Regions from separate parts of the Arthrobacter sp. TmtSoilC77 genome, predicted to be linked through region 3. Evidence: riboswitches for the same ligand, from Rfam matches in the RefSeq annotation. Region 3 holds a riboswitch; each other region holds the start of a gene.
The links. Region 3 has a riboswitch for thiamine pyrophosphate ahead of thiC (phosphomethylpyrimidine synthase ThiC). Riboswitches for the same ligand answer to the same signal wherever they lie in the genome.
Positions count from the first base shown of each region.

Region 1: linked by a shared signal. The riboswitch ahead of thiO (glycine oxidase ThiO) and the one ahead of thiC (phosphomethylpyrimidine synthase ThiC) in region 3 are both predicted to bind thiamine pyrophosphate.
Region 2: linked by a shared signal. The riboswitch ahead of AC6I99_RS19480 (ECF transporter S component) and the one ahead of thiC (phosphomethylpyrimidine synthase ThiC) in region 3 are both predicted to bind thiamine pyrophosphate.

Region 1 is NZ_AP046050.1:3,271,564-3,276,495, reverse strand. Features, by position in the region: gene AC6I99_RS15045 (RNB domain-containing ribonuclease) at 1-1,280, opposite strand, end outside; gene AC6I99_RS15040 (ferritin-like fold-containing protein) at 1,322-1,990, shown strand; gene thiE (thiamine phosphate synthase) at 2,032-2,715, opposite strand; TPP riboswitch at 2,743-2,860, shown strand; gene thiO (glycine oxidase ThiO) at 2,853-4,109, shown strand; gene thiS (sulfur carrier protein ThiS) at 4,106-4,342, shown strand; gene AC6I99_RS15020 (thiazole synthase) at 4,346-4,932, shown strand, end outside.
Region 2 is NZ_AP046050.1:4,216,844-4,221,775, forward strand. Features, by position in the region: gene AC6I99_RS19470 (energy-coupling factor transporter transmembrane component T family protein) at 1-634, opposite strand, end outside; gene AC6I99_RS19475 (ABC transporter ATP-binding protein) at 631-2,235, opposite strand; gene AC6I99_RS19480 (ECF transporter S component) at 2,235-2,855, opposite strand; TPP riboswitch at 2,935-3,071, opposite strand; gene AC6I99_RS19485 (NUDIX hydrolase) at 3,277-3,954, shown strand; gene AC6I99_RS19490 (DUF4235 domain-containing protein) at 3,991-4,251, shown strand; gene mnhG (monovalent cation/H(+) antiporter subunit G) at 4,248-4,628, opposite strand; gene AC6I99_RS19500 (MrpF/PhaF family protein) at 4,618-4,896, opposite strand; gene AC6I99_RS19505 (Na+/H+ antiporter subunit E) at 4,893-4,932, opposite strand, start outside.
Region 3 is NZ_AP046050.1:2,918,041-2,922,972, forward strand. Features, by position in the region: gene AC6I99_RS13475 (VOC family protein) at 9-881, opposite strand; gene AC6I99_RS13480 (amidohydrolase family protein) at 959-2,041, opposite strand; TPP riboswitch at 2,138-2,245, shown strand; gene thiC (phosphomethylpyrimidine synthase ThiC) at 2,241-4,088, shown strand; gene AC6I99_RS13490 (alpha/beta fold hydrolase) at 4,071-4,793, opposite strand; gene ffh (signal recognition particle protein) at 4,903-4,932, opposite strand, start outside.

The DNA.
Region 1 (4,932 bases), 350 kb from region 3:
GAGATGACGACCGCGTCGAACTCCTCGCCGATGTGGTTGGCCACGAGTGCAGCTTCCACTGTGTCCATGGCCAGACGCTCAAGCCGGCCGGCCAGTTGGTCGGATGAGGCCATGATCTCAGGCAGGGATGGAAGTGCTTCCCGCGCCCAGGCGGGGATCTGGTGGCCGTTGCTGAGGGCCTCGCAGATCACCAGGACAAAGCGGTCGATGAGGCGACGCAAAGGGGCAGTGGTGTGGGCATAGGGTGCGCCGATGGCTGACTGGATGATGTTGGGGGGAAGTTCGCCATCGAAAGGCGTGTATCCAGCGCCGCGGAAGAGTGTGCCTGCCGAGTGCAGGATCGCAAGTTGTTTGGGATCCGAAGCGTCAAGTGTCCGAAGGTACTCACCGTAGGTGATCTCGCCGTCCCAGGGTTTCCCGAGGGCCTTCGTCTGGCGTTTGAAATGGAGCAGTGACCGCTCATCCGGTGCCGGCATGGTGCGCAGGATGCCCACTTTTCCGTCAAGCATCAGTTGGGCGGCCGCCATCCCGGTCATGAGGGATATCTGCGCATTCCAGTCCTCCACAGGCAAGGACGGCGCGGCCACAATCCTGTAGCCTCCGCCACCTGTCGCCTGGACGATTTCCTGCTCCGGCATGTTCAGGTTGGCGCCACCGCGGAGTCGTTCCAGCTCCACCCGCTTCAGGCCAACCTCCTTGAGGAGCTCAAGGACCTCCGGGGCTGTGCCGGCATCGATCTGCTCCTGGGCACCTTTGTAACTGAGCTTCGTGCGGCTACGGACAGTGCCACGGGCCACGGACGTGGCGGTTACCTCCGCATTGCGGTCCAGTTCGAAGTCCCACACGAAGGCGCTGCAGTCCTGACCGGCCAGCAGGCTGCCGGCGTTTTCGCTGATGACCTCCGGGTGCAGCGGGATCCTCCCGTCAGGAGCGTAAAACGTTTGTCCCCGTTGCCGGGTTTCGGCATCGAGCGCCCCGCCGGGAGCAACGAAGGATGGCACGTCCGCGATTGCGTAGAGGACTTTGTAACCGTCGCCGGCACGTTCAATGAACACCGCTTGGTCCAGGTCGGTGGACGTGGCGGGATCAATGGTCACAAATGGAATGTCCCTGAGGTCACGGTCCGGCAGCGTATGGTTTTCTACCGCTTTGCGGGCTTCCGCCACGGCTTCGGCCGGATACTCGCCCGGGAGCTCCAGTTCGGTCCGGAGGGCTGCAAATGCCGCCGCGAGCTGGTCCGACGAGTCGTCGACGTTGGGCGAAATCCGATGATGTGACACGAAAATCAGGTTAGCCCGAAATCGCTGGATAGTCTTGGACCATGAGCACTTCCTTGGACGATAATGCTCGCATCCAGCGACTCTCTTCGGAGCTGCTGGGGGCCATGGCGTACGGCGAGCTCTCCGCGTTTGGCCGGCTGTCTTTCGACTCCCGGTACGCTCCCAACCTCCATGACAGGGCAGTGCTGGCAAAGATCGCCGTCGGCGCTTACGGAAACTTCGCCTTGATCAGCAGCCGGCTCTCGGAGATGGGACTCGATGCCGAAGAAGCCATGCTTCCGTTCCAGCGCTCGTTTGACCACTTCCACGAGCGAACAAAGCCAGCGGACTGGTTTGAATCCGTCATGAAGGCCTATGTGATCGACACCGTGTCATCGGACTTCTACCGCATGGTCGCGTCATTCCTTGACGGCGGGACGCAACTCTTTGTCCAGAAGGTGGCCTCCGCCGACCAAGCCACGGAAGTTTTACGCATCCTCCTGCGAAGGGCCCTGTCTGATGACCCCCGCCTGGCGTCGCGCCTGGCTTTGTGGGGCCGCCGCCTGGTCGGTGAAGCCCTGACGCAAGCACAACGCGTAGGCATGGAACATCCCCAGCTGGGACCGCTGCTCAAGGGCGGCGGGGATGCGCGCAATGCAGTCAAGGCCCTCACCGCTGAGCTGGCGGAGCGGCATGGGCGACGCATGTCCGGGCTGGGGCTCACGGCTTAGGACACTTTCGAATATCCTCCGCAGCCAGGGCGCCGGGGTGGTTATCCGGCGTCGAGCGCTTCCAGCAAAGTCTTGGCCGCCGCCGTCGGGTCCTCCGCCTCAGTGATCGCACGTACCACCACGATCCGGCTGGCTCCGGCTGCAACTACCTGTTCAACATTAGTGAGGTCTATGCCGCCGATGGCGAACCAGGGGAGGAGGACGCCGCCTACGGTCTCCTCATCCGCGCGCTTTACGGCTTCGGCGGCATATGTGACCAGGTCCAGCCCAACTGCTTCACGGCCTGGCTTTGTGGGCGTTGCCCACACCGGGCCAACACAGAAATAATCCAGTCCGCTCCTGCCGGGGGAGGCAGCTATCGCGGCGTCAACCTGGTCCGGTGTATGGGTGGACAGACCGATGACCGTGCGGTCGTGGAGGAGGTGCCGTGCAGCGCGTAACGGGATGTCTTTTTGGCCGATATGGAACACCGGAGCCCCGGAAATACTGGCAACATCGGCGCGGTCGTTGACGGCCCACAGCCTTCCGTGCCGCTGGGCAACGTTGTGCAGGACCTCCAGGACCTCAAGCTCCTCGGCGGCCTCGAGCGTCTTGTCGCGAAGCTGGATGATGTCGACGCCGCCCTCAAACGCGGCGTCGACGAAGTCTTCGAAATCGCCCTGGCGTTTGCGGGCATCAGTGCACAAGTAAAGGCGGGCAGTGGTGTGGACATCATGCTGGGTCATGGAAACCAGAGTAGTTCCTCTAAACTGGGCACGTACTGCGGGAGCCGTGACAGCGTCATATGACCGTCCGGCTGAGAGGGCTTCAGCGCCGACCGCTTGACCTGATCCGGCTAATACCGGCGTAGGGAAGGAAACATATGGCAGAATCCCGCCAAATCCCCTTGCAGGCAGACGTGGCAGTCATTGGTGGCGGCGTCATCGGCCTTGGCATCGCCCACGAAGTCCGCCGCCAGGGCCGCTCTGTGGTCCTCATTGATCCCACTCCCGCAGCGGGTGCGACGTTCGCTGCCGCCGGAATGCTGGCTCCGGTCAGTGAACTCCACTACCAGGAGGAAGACCTCCTGGAACTCATGCTGGAATCCTCCCAACTGTGGCCGGCTTTCATCCGGAGCGTCCACGGCAGCGAATCAGCCGCCGGATACCGCACGACGTCGACCATCGCCGTTGGTGCGGACGCCGCCGACCGCCGTGCGCTGGCAGACCTCCGCACAGTCCAGCAGGCCGCGGGGCTGCACGTGGAGCCACTGTCTTTGCGTGAAGCGCGCGAGCGTGAGCCTCTGCTCAGCCCCGGGATTTCCTGTGCCTTCGACATACCGGCCGATCACCAAGTGGATCCGCGGCGCCTTGCACGATGCCTCCTGGACGGGTTATCAGCCCACGGACCAAGTGACGCAACCTGGGTTTCCGGAGCGGAGGACGGTTTCGCCCTGCCGTTCCAAGCGTCCCGCCTGCTCTGGGATGGCGGCCGAGTCTGCGGGGTCCAGCTCGGTCCGGGCGCCGGGCGCGTTGTTTGGGCCTCAGAGACTGTGCTCGCCTGCGGGCTGGATGCAGCCAGGATCGGCGGTCTCCCCGAGGGTCTCAACCTGCCCCTGCGGCCCGTTTACGGCGACATTCTCAGGCTGCGCGTTCCCCAACACCTCCAGCCGCTGCTCACATCCACCATCCGGGGCATGGTCCGCGGGGTGCCGGTCTACATCGTCCCCCGCAACGACGGAACGGTGGTGATTGGAGCCACCCAGCGGGAGGACGGGTTGTCTGCGTCCAGCAACGCAGTGTCCGCCGGGGGCGTCTATCAACTCCTGCGTGACGCCCAAGTGTTGGTTCCTGCCGTGGCGGAGCTGGAACTGTTGGAAGCGACAGCCCGTGCACGGCCAGGCACACCGGACAACGCACCATTACTGGGACGCGTTACCGGGTCCGGGGGCACCATCGACGGTCTCGTGATCGCCACCGGGTTCTTCCGCCACGGCGTTCTCTTGACGCCTGTGGCCGCCAAAATCGTAGGCGGGCTGATCAGCGGCCCAGCCGACCCCCGATGGTCCATTTTCCGGCCTGATCGATTTACGGCAACTCAGGATCACCTCCTCCAACCAGCAATCAAGGACACACCATGAACATCAAACTCAACGGCTCCGAACACGCCGTGGCGGACGACGCGTCCGTGAGCACACTCGTCAGTGCCATCACAGGCCGCGCGCTGGACCACCGGGGACAGGCAGCCGACGGCGGCAAGCTGGGTGTCGCCGTCGCACGTAATTCCGAGGTTGTGCCGCGCAGCCAATGGGCAGCGACTGCGCTCGCCGATGGAGACGAACTCGAACTCGTAACCGCAGTCCAGGGAGGCTGAAAAATGACCGCAGCAAAAACTGACGTCCGCACTGACGCTTTGGTGATCGACGGCGTCGAATTCGGCTCCCGCCTGATCATGGGTACCGGTGGTGCGCCGAGCCTGGACGGGTTGGGAGCAGCCCTCCTGGCTTCAGGAACGGAACTGACCACTGTTGCGATGCGCCGATACTCACCGGCCGAGACAGGTTCATTGTTCCAGCTCCTGGTGGACCACAACATCCGGGTCCTGCCGAACACGGCTGGCTGTTTTACTGCCAAGGACGCCGTGATGACCGCGGAGCTCGCCCGGGAGGCCCTGGAGACGGACTGGGTGAAGTTGGAAGTCATTGCCGATGAACACACGCTTCTTCCGGACGCGGTGGAACTCGTTGAGGCCACGGAACAGCTGGTGAACCGCGGCTTCAAGGTTTTCGCTTACACCAATGACGATCCCGTTCTGGCGCTGCGCCTGGAAAACCTGGGCGCCACAGCTGTCATGCCCCTCGGTTCGCCTATTGGAACGGGGCTGGGCATCCTGAACCCGCACAACATCGAACTGATCGTGTCCCGGGCCTCCGTACCGGTAGTGCTCGACGCCGGCATCGGGAC
Region 2 (4,932 bases), 1.3 Mb from region 3:
TGACGGCCAACCGGGAAGCCCGACGCACTGCCTGGACCAGCAGCCCGAAGCTCTGTCCAAGCGTTGCCTTGAGCCGTTGCAGCGGACTGCCCTGCGAACCCACTCCGCGGGCCCGCCTGGCCATGCCGATGGTCTGCCATTCCTCAGCCATCAATCCCACCAGGCGCATCGCGGCCAGCGATCCAAGGACAAAGCGGTGTGGCAGCCTTGCTTTCTGTGCCAGCGCATCAGCCAGGTCGGTTGGATCTGTGCAGGTCATCAAGAGGATTGCCGGCAGGGCTATCGCCAGGCCGCGCAGCATGAATCCCAGCCCCAGCTGAAGGGAACCTTCGCTGATGGACCAGAGTCCGACGTCGAGCAGTACAGCCCCGCTGTCAGCCGCCACAATTGCGGTGCTCCAACCACCTATCGCTGCAGCAATGATGAGCGGCCAGGCCCGCTGCCACAGAAGCCCCAGCGTGAGGCCAGCCAACGGGAACAGGGCCAGCTCGGCGACGAGGGCAGTCGAAGCGGACACCCAGTCGATCGACAATGCCAGCACCAGCGAAATGAGGAACACGGACACGAACTTAACCAAGGGGTTGGCGCGCGTGAGGAGGGCGTGGTTGCCGCGCAGGTTCAGGGCGTCCCTCATGCAGCACCGGCTTCCTGGCGGGCTGCTTCGCTGTGCGGGTCCGGAGCTTGCGGCGTAGCTGGATCCAGGCGCAGCTCGGTGCCGCCCAGGACCGCGCTGAATTCTTCGTCGTGTGTCACGGACACAACGGCTGTTCCAGCATCGAGCAGTTCAGAGAGGAAGGATGCCAGTTCGGCCCAGGTGTTGGCGTCCTGGCCGAACGTGGGCTCGTCCAGGACCAGCACCTTAGGGTGGGCCGCAAGGACCGTGGCCACGGACAACCTTCGCTTCTCGCCGCCGGACAACGTGTAAGGATTCGCGTCCACCAAATGCGTGAGCCGCAAACGCTCCAGCAATTCATCCACGCGTTCTTCACCGTGGCCCAGATGCTTTGGTCCGAACATCAGCTCGTCCAGAACCTTGCCCGTCACAAATTGGTGCTCCGGTTCCTGGAACACGGTGCCAATGCGGGAAATCAGCTGATCCGCCTTCCACTTGAACGGGTCGATTCCAGCTCCCTCGGAAAGCTCGACGGCGGCACTCACCTTGCCGTCAACCGGCGCCAGAAGGCCGGCCAATGTGAGCGCAAAAGTAGATTTGCCTGCACCGTTCGGACCCGTGATGGTCAGTGCCTGGCCAGCCCGTACTTGTGCACTGATATCCGATTGCACGGGGACGGGCGGGATGGTCTTGAAACGGCGACGACGGGACTTCCCACGGGAAACAGCCAGGTCCTGTGCGACGAGGAGGAGCTGGTGCGTGGATTCATGGCCGGCAGGAACCGATGCCGTGGACTTGGCCCTGCGGGCGCGGGTAGCCGGAACGTATCCGGGCACCCACACTCCCGCTGCCATCAACATGGTGCGGGCCTCTGTGAGCACCTGATCCGGGGGGCCGTCCAGGAGCACACCGCCCCCGGCCGAGGGTGGCTGGAGGACCACGATCCTGTCCACCAGGTCCTTCCACACGGACACACGGTGTTCAACGACAACCAAAGTGGCGCCGGTCTTGTCCAGGCAGCGCTGCACGGCGTCCCGAACCTCAAGCACGCCCACCGGATCAAGGTTGGCCGTAGGTTCGTCCAGGAGGATCAGCCCGGGCCGCATCGCCAGGATGCCAGCCAACGCAAGGCGCTGCTTCTGCCCGCCGGAGAGGGCCGCCGTCGGGTGATCCAGTGCCAAGCCGCCGCCTGCAGGGGTGCGCAACCCGACGTCGTCGAGCGCTTCATGGACGCGCGCCCAAATTTCTTCCCGGGGAACGGCCAGGTTTTCGGCGCCAAACGCGACATCGTCACCCACCCGGGACAGCACTACCTGGGTTTCCGGATCCTGCTGCATCAGACCTGCGCGGCCGCGCTGTTCGCGGGGAGCAACGCCGTCGATCAACAGCGAGCCGGTCTCGTCGGAATCGTCCTCCTCATCACCCAGCACACCGGCGAGGGCGTGGAGCAGTGTCGATTTCCCTGCGCCCGATGGACCCAGCAAGAGCACACGCTCGCCGGGCCCGATCCGGAAATCGAGGTCCTGGATGGCGGGTGTGGAACGTCCGGCATGCCGCCATCCCCACCCTTGGGCGGTGATGGCGGCAGGCCGTACCTGGCCGCTGCTTTGCGTGGCAGGCATTAGTTGAAGACGGGCTCCGAAGCAGCCTTCCGCGACGCGAAGGAGCTCAGTACACCGGTCTTGGCCAGCCCGCGGGTGGCAACCCAGGACAGCGCGCCCGCGATGATCGCACCGGAGAGCGTGGTGAAGGCGATGTAAGCCAGCTTGTCGATTGCTTCGTAGGCGATGTTCCAGCCCCAAGGCAGGAAGGAATCGTTGAGACCGCAGAAGAGGCCCGAGCCGGCACCTGCGAGGAGTGCAGCGGAGAGGTCGAACTTCTTGTACCGGAACGCAGCGAAGACGAGTTCCGCACCCAGTCCCTGGAGGACGCCGGAGATGAGGACGGTGGTGCCGTACTGGGAACCCATGATGAGTTCGCCGGTGGCGGCGACGGCTTCGCAGAACAGGGCTGCGCCCGGCTTGCGGATGATGAGCATGCCCAGGACGGCCGGGATCATCCAGCCACCGGCGATCAAACCGGTGAGCGGCGGATACGTGGCGTTCATGGGGATGGATACGATTGCGGCGCCCTGGGACCAGGCCCAGAAGATCACGCCGCCGGCGATGGCAATCAAAGCTGCCACCACGATGTCTACAACACGCCAGTTATAACTGGTCTTCTTCACGCTTGCCGTGGTCATTTTTTCTGCCTCCTGAGGTACAGGAGGGGAAAGTGCTCCCCGGAAACCCCCGGCCGGCCTGCGCCGCCCGGATCCGGACACTCTGAGAAGCTCGACTCCCTTGCGCCGGTACTAACCGGATCAGGTTCGAGGGTCTGCGGCTGTCCGCACTCTCAGCGCCCTCGCGTCACCTGCATCTCTGCAAGGTCCGACGGCGGCGCTCCCCTGTCGTTATTAATCTGCCCTTATGGGCGTGGTTCAGTTTACACCTGTGGGTGTTCGTGGGCTCCTTGGGCTAGTCACAAAGCGGTTGGCTCCCCTGTCTCCTGCGTTGCGGGGCCGGCTCTGCGCCCCATTCTCCGGTCTGAGCACGCACACCGGGCCCCACAACAGGACCTGAGACAATGATCCAGCAGGAATCGACGCGGCAAAGGGGTAATTCATGACGGACCTTCCCATTACGGACATGCCAGTTCCCCAACCCCGCCTTGCCGCGAGCGTCATCCTGCTCCGTGACGCACCGGGCGGGCTTGAGGCCTTCGTCCAGCACAGGGTTGCCACCATGGACTTCGCCGCCGGCATGGTGGTCTTTCCGGGCGGCCGGGTTGATGCCGCTGACCAGGATGGATGGGATTACCCTGTCCGGCTGCTGGAACAGCACGCTGCAGACTGGCATCTGAGTTCCATCGCCGTCAATCCTGTACAGGCCCCGGCAAAGTCAGGCATGGTGCTCACCGCTGCCCTGCGGGAAGTTTGGGAGGAGGCCGGACTTCGCCTTGACGCCTCAGACCTTCGCCCCTGGGCAAACTGGGTCACGCCCACGGACATGCCCAAGCGCTTCGACACGTACTTCTATGTAGCCAAGCCTGCTCCGGAAGCAGCACCCCAGCACCAAACCACTGAAGCGTGGCAATCACTCTGGATGCCGGTGGACGGGATCCTGGCGGCCGAGGCGGCCGGTCAGTTGCAGCTGATGCCACCCACGTATTACCTGCTCAAGGAAATTTCCGGTCTCGGAACCGTGGATGCCGTCTGGGAAGCCGATCACGATGTTGTTCCTGTCCTGGCACCACGCGGTTCCATGGCAGCTTTCCTCAAGGAACGCGAAAACCGCCGCTAGTCCCAACCCGCCTGCATGTGAGGCTAGGCTGGGGGCATGAACCTCTTTTTCAAGCTGCTGGGTGCCGGAGTAAGCCTTGCAGCCGGATTCGTCGGCACCAAGTTGGTCAACAAGGGCTGGGAAAAGGCCACCGGCAACAAGCCGCCCACGGGCCACGACGATATGGAAACGAGCCTCCGCTCAGCCTTGTCCTTCGCGCTGATTTCGGCCTTCGTCAGTACGCTCATCCAGGTTTTCGCGAGCCGTGGCACCCAGCGTGCCATCGCCCGCTTCGCAAAGACCCACGACATCGTCTAGGTAGAATCGTCGCCGGCTGCCCTTTGGACAACCGCTTCAAGCTCATCCTTGGTGAGCAGTTCGCGGTGCCCATGCTTGGTTCGGTAAGCGGAGCGGCCCACCATGTGTGCGGAGACCGGTGCGGTCAGCAGCTGGAATATCCAGGCGACCACGAGAACCGGCCAAACCCACCATGTGCGCATTTGCAGGCCCATGGCTGCAAGCATCAGGAAAAGACCCAGGACTTGCGGCTTCGTTGCCGCGTGCATGCGGCTCATGAGGTCGGGGAACCGCAGGAGGCCAATTGCTGCGCCCAGCGACATCAGGGCACCCACCACAAGAAACACGGCCGTCACCGCGTCGATTACGGCATCCACGCCAGTAGGTTCAGGAGTCATTGCTCTGATCCCTCCGATCCGCGACAAACCGGGCAAACGTTACGGAGCCTACAAAGCCGATCACGGCGAGAGCCACGAGCAACACCAAGTTGTTCAGGTGCCGGTTCATCGCCATATCGATCGCCAGCGCGGCTCCAAGAATGGCCAGCAGGACATCCGATGCCAAAACGCGGTCCAGCAAGGAGGGGCCAATGGCGATACGGATGATCGCTCCCACCGCAGCCAAGCTCAGGATGACAGCAGTCACCAACAGAACGAGTTCTTTCACAGAGCTGCCCCTTCCATGCCCGGGGTTGCTTCATCC
Region 3 (4,932 bases):
GAGGTTGCTTAGCGAACTGCCACGCGCAGCGTGTTGCGCCAGGGGTCTTCGAACTGCAACTCCAGGCCCGTATGGTGGTTCGCCACGGACGCAACTTTCAGCCGGTCAGCCAGTGCGGCGACATCCTCGGCAGATGGAACCTCGATCAGGACTTCGCCCAGGCCCAGCGTATCCCTGCGGGGCCCGGCCCCACGGCTGTTCCATACGTTCATCGCCATATGGTGGTGGTAGCCGCCCGCAGAAACAAACAATGCCTGCCCATGCCAGCCCGCTGTCCTCTCAAAACCCAGCGTGTCCACATAAAAATCCTGGGCGGTCTGCACGTCACCTACCTGAAGGTGCACGTGCCCGACGCCGGCAGCGGCTTCCCGCTGGCCAGTCACGGCAGCCTCGCTCAAGTGCTGCTGGAGGAAACGCTGCGGCGGCAAGGCAACATTGTCCATCACCACATTCCTGCCATCCCACTGCCAGACATCGCGCGGCTTGTCGTAGTAGAGCTCGATACCGTTACCCTCCGGATCGGTGAAGTAGAACGCTTCACTCACCAAATGGTCGGCGCTGCCCACAAAGGCGCGCGGTTCATACTGTGCCGCCGTGGCGATGGTGGCTGCCAGGGAAGGCTGGTCCTGGAACAGAATGGCGGTATGGAAAAGTCCCGCTTCCCCACGGCCTGGAATCTGCAGGCCGGCCGCGGGAGCGAGGTGGACTACAGGCTTGCCCAGTCGTCCCAGGTACAGCCCGCCATCCTGCTCGGCCACGATCTCCAAGCCCAAGGCCCGCTGATAGTAGTCACTCATGACCTTCATATCGCCGACCTTGAGCATGACCGTGCCCATCGTGAGTTCGGCAGGAAGGAGATCCTGGTTGGATGTCGTCGTCATGTGAAGCTCCCGGTTCATAGGTGGCCGCCCTTCGGCACGTTCTACCTATCTAAATCACTTGAAGCTTCAATTTATTCCTAGTAGACCACTTTCCCGCGAAGGACTACATGGTTCAGGCTTGCCACAGTTGCGAGGTTCTCCCTGGGATCATCCCGGCACAGCACGACGTCGGCACTTGCCCCTTCGCTGATGGCCTCGGCTCCCAGCCACTCCCGTGCGCCCCACGTGGCGGCGTCCAGTACGGCAGTGGCTGGCAGGCCGGCGTCGTAAAGCTCCTGCATTTCATCAGCGATCCTGCCGTGCTTGATCACGCTCCCTGCATCCGTTCCCGCGTAGATGCGAACACCGGCTTCAAAGGCCTCGAGCACCCGTTCACGGCGTCGCTCCCAGAGCCGGGTCATGTGCTCGGCGTAGACTGGAAACTTAGGTGCGGCCTGGACGGCGATATCCGGAAAAGTCGCGATGTTTACCAACGTAGGAACAATCGGGACAGACTGCTCCACCAGACGGGGAATGTGCCGGGGCAAAAGGCCGGTGGCGTGCTCAATGCAGTCAATCCCGGCGTCGAGCATGTCATCAATAGTGTCTTCAGCGAAGCAGTGGGCCGTCACGCTGGCCCCTTCGTCGTGGGCGGCAGAAATCGCATCCCGCACCACGTTCCGAGGGAAGGAAACCGCGAGGTCGCCGGCACCGCGATCGATCCAGTCGCCCACGAGTTTCACCCAACCGTCCCCATCCCGGGCTTCCTTGCGGACTGTCTCCACGAGTTCGCCGGGCTCCACTTCGTGACCCAATCCACGCAGGTAACGCCGGCTCCGGGCGATGTGGCGCCCGGCACGAAGCAGCCTCGGGAGATCCTCCCGCCGCTGAACCCAGCGTGTATCGCTTGGCGAGCCGGCGTCACGGATCAACAACGTGCCGGATTTCAGGTCGGCTTGGGCCTGGGCAAGGGTTGTCTGCTCATCAACTGCCCCGCCGACGCCAAGTCCAATGTGGCAATGGGCGTCCACAAACCCAGGGAGGACCCATCCCTCCAGTATGGAATCGGGTGCGGCAACGGGACGTTCGAACGTCAGGTTGCCATCAACGGACCACAGCCCGTGCCGTTGGTCGTCTCCTGCAACAAGCACAGGACCGGTGAATTCGATGATGTTGGCCATGGCAAAAGCCTAATCTGCCCTGCATGACACAGGTTTACCGACGGGTCTGCGTTTGGATCATGACTGGGCCCCGGATCGGAGCTGTGGTAGCTTCGTCTACGACCACACGGGGGCCCCTGCAGGGGCTGAGATCGGACTGAAGCAGTCTGCGACCGTTGAACCTGTCCGGGTAATGCCGGCGAAGGAAGTGAGTAATCCTTTGAGCACCACCGAAACACAGCACAGCCCTGCCGAAAACCAGGCCAACAGCAGCGAAAAGGCGGCTGAAACCGTCACGCAGTCGCTGAAGTCCCATTCGCTGGCCTGGCTGGAAGACCCCGCCAACGGCATTCGCGTCCCCGTCACGGAAATCGCGCTTGAACCGTCCCCCAACGGGGAGGCAAACGCTCCGCTGCAGGTGTACCGGACCGCGGGGCCCGGCAGTGATCCCGTAGTGGGCCTGGAGCCCTTCCGGGCCGCATGGATTGAGGGCCGGGGCGACACGGAAGCCTACTCCGGCCGCGAACGGAACCTGCTCGACGACGGCAAATCGGCCGTCCGCCGAGGCGCAGCGTCGGCAGAGTGGAAGGGCGCGCAGCCGGTGCCCCGCCGCGCCGTCGAAGGCAAGACCGTCACCCAGATGCACTACGCCAGGAAGGGCATCATCACGCCTGAAATGCAGTTCGTGGCGTTGCGTGAGAACTGCGATGTTGAACTCGTCAGGAGTGAAGTCGCCGCAGGCCGGGCCATCATTCCCAACAACATCAACCACCCGGAATCCGAGCCGATGATCATCGGCAAGGCATTCCTGGTCAAGATCAATGCCAACATCGGCAACTCCGCCGTCACGAGCTCCATTGCCGAAGAGGTAGACAAGCTGCAGTGGGCCACCCAATGGGGTGCCGACACCGTTATGGACCTGTCCACCGGCGATGACATCCACACCACGCGTGAGTGGATCATCCGCAACTCCCCCGTGCCCATCGGAACTGTCCCGATCTACCAGGCCCTGGAAAAGGTCAACGGCGAGGCCAATAAACTCACGTGGGAGATCTTCCGCGACACTGTGATCGAGCAGTGCGAGCAGGGTGTGGACTACATGACCATCCACGCCGGCGTGCTGCTTCGGTACGTGCCGCTGACAGCCAACCGCGTCACCGGCATCGTGTCCCGCGGCGGTTCGATCATGGCGGGTTGGTGCCTGGCGCACCACCAGGAAAACTTCCTCTACACGCACTTCGATGAGCTGTGCGAAATCTTCGCCAAGTACGATGTCGCCTTCTCCCTCGGTGACGGGCTGCGCCCGGGCGCCACGGCAGATGCCAATGACGCCGCACAGTTCGCCGAGTTGGACACGCTCGCCGAACTGACCCAGCGGGCATGGGAATTTGATGTCCAGGTAATGGTTGAAGGACCCGGGCATATTCCCTTCCACTTGGTCCGCGAGAATGTGGAGCGCCAACAGGAACTCTGCAAAGGTGCCCCCTTCTATACCTTGGGACCGCTTGTCACGGACGTTGCTCCCGGCTATGACCACATCACCTCGGCAATCGGTGCCACAGAAATCGCCCGCTACGGCACCGCCATGCTCTGCTACGTAACTCCCAAGGAGCACCTGGGGCTGCCAAACAAGGACGATGTCAAGACCGGTGTGATCACGTACAAGATCGCAGCGCACGCGGCGGACCTCGCCAAGGGACACCCGGGCGCCAACGAACGCGACGATGCTCTGTCCAAGGCCAGGTTCGAGTTCCGTTGGCGGGACCAGTTCGCACTGTCCCTGGACCCGGTCACCGCCGAGGCATTCCACGACGAAACACTGCCAGCGGAACCGGCGAAGACCGCGCACTTCTGCTCGATGTGCGGACCCAAATTCTGCTCGATGCGTATCAGCCAGGACATCAGGGACGAGTTCGGTTCGGCCGACGCGCAGGCAGCTATTGCGGGGATATACGACGGCATGCGGGAAAAGAGCGAAGAATTCCTGGCTTCAGGTGGCAAGGTGTACCTGCCTGAGCTGCAGCTTCCCTCTACCCACGCGGCCGGAGCGTCAGGAAACCTTAACTGACCTCGTCCGGACAACATCGGCCACAAATGAGCGGATAATCCGGTCTCCATCAACCGAGTCCTGGGGCCGGTGCCCTCCAGCTGCTACGCGGCGGAGGGCACCGGTGTCCTCCAGGTACCCGGCGATTTCTTCGTACAGGGGTTCCCACCCGCCCGTAAGGACGAGGGTAGGCACGCCGGGAACGATGTGAAGGGGCGCCTCCCAAGGAGGCGCCTGAAGCCGGAGGCGACGTGCGGAACGGCGGGCTTCGGGCGTGTCCAGCCCGCTGGCTTCGGCCGAAAATGCACGCCTGAAGTACTCGCGTTCGTAGTCGGCATCCTCAACCTGGTTCCGCACGTCAAACAACGGCTCCATGAGCGAACGATGGAATGTGGTGGCAGGCAGTTCGGCGGTCAAGGATAAACAGGCCGGTTCAACCAGTGTCAGGGAGTGCACCAGGTCCGGGCGTTCAACTGCTGCGAGCATGGCAGAGATTGCACCTTGCTCATGCGCCACGACGTGCCCGCCCCCGGCATCCTCCAGCGAAGCAACGACGATGCCGATATCCGCAGCGACGTCCGATTCCAGGGGTTCAGCGACTGGATCGAAGCCGTGCCGGCGGAGGAAAAGTGCGTCATATGACAGGGCCATGCCGTGCTGCCTGGGCCATGCCGAGGCGCCAAAGCTCCCCAGTCCGTGGACGAAGACTACGCGCTGCTTGTGCATGGATTCACCCTAGTCCAGAGCCCTGACATCGCCGCCCAAAAACAGTTGGCGCCGTTATGTGCATTCATAACGGCGCCAACTGTCACAGTGTTGAGTCGGAGGTTCCGGGTTACTTGCCCAGGAACTTCTCGAAGCCCTT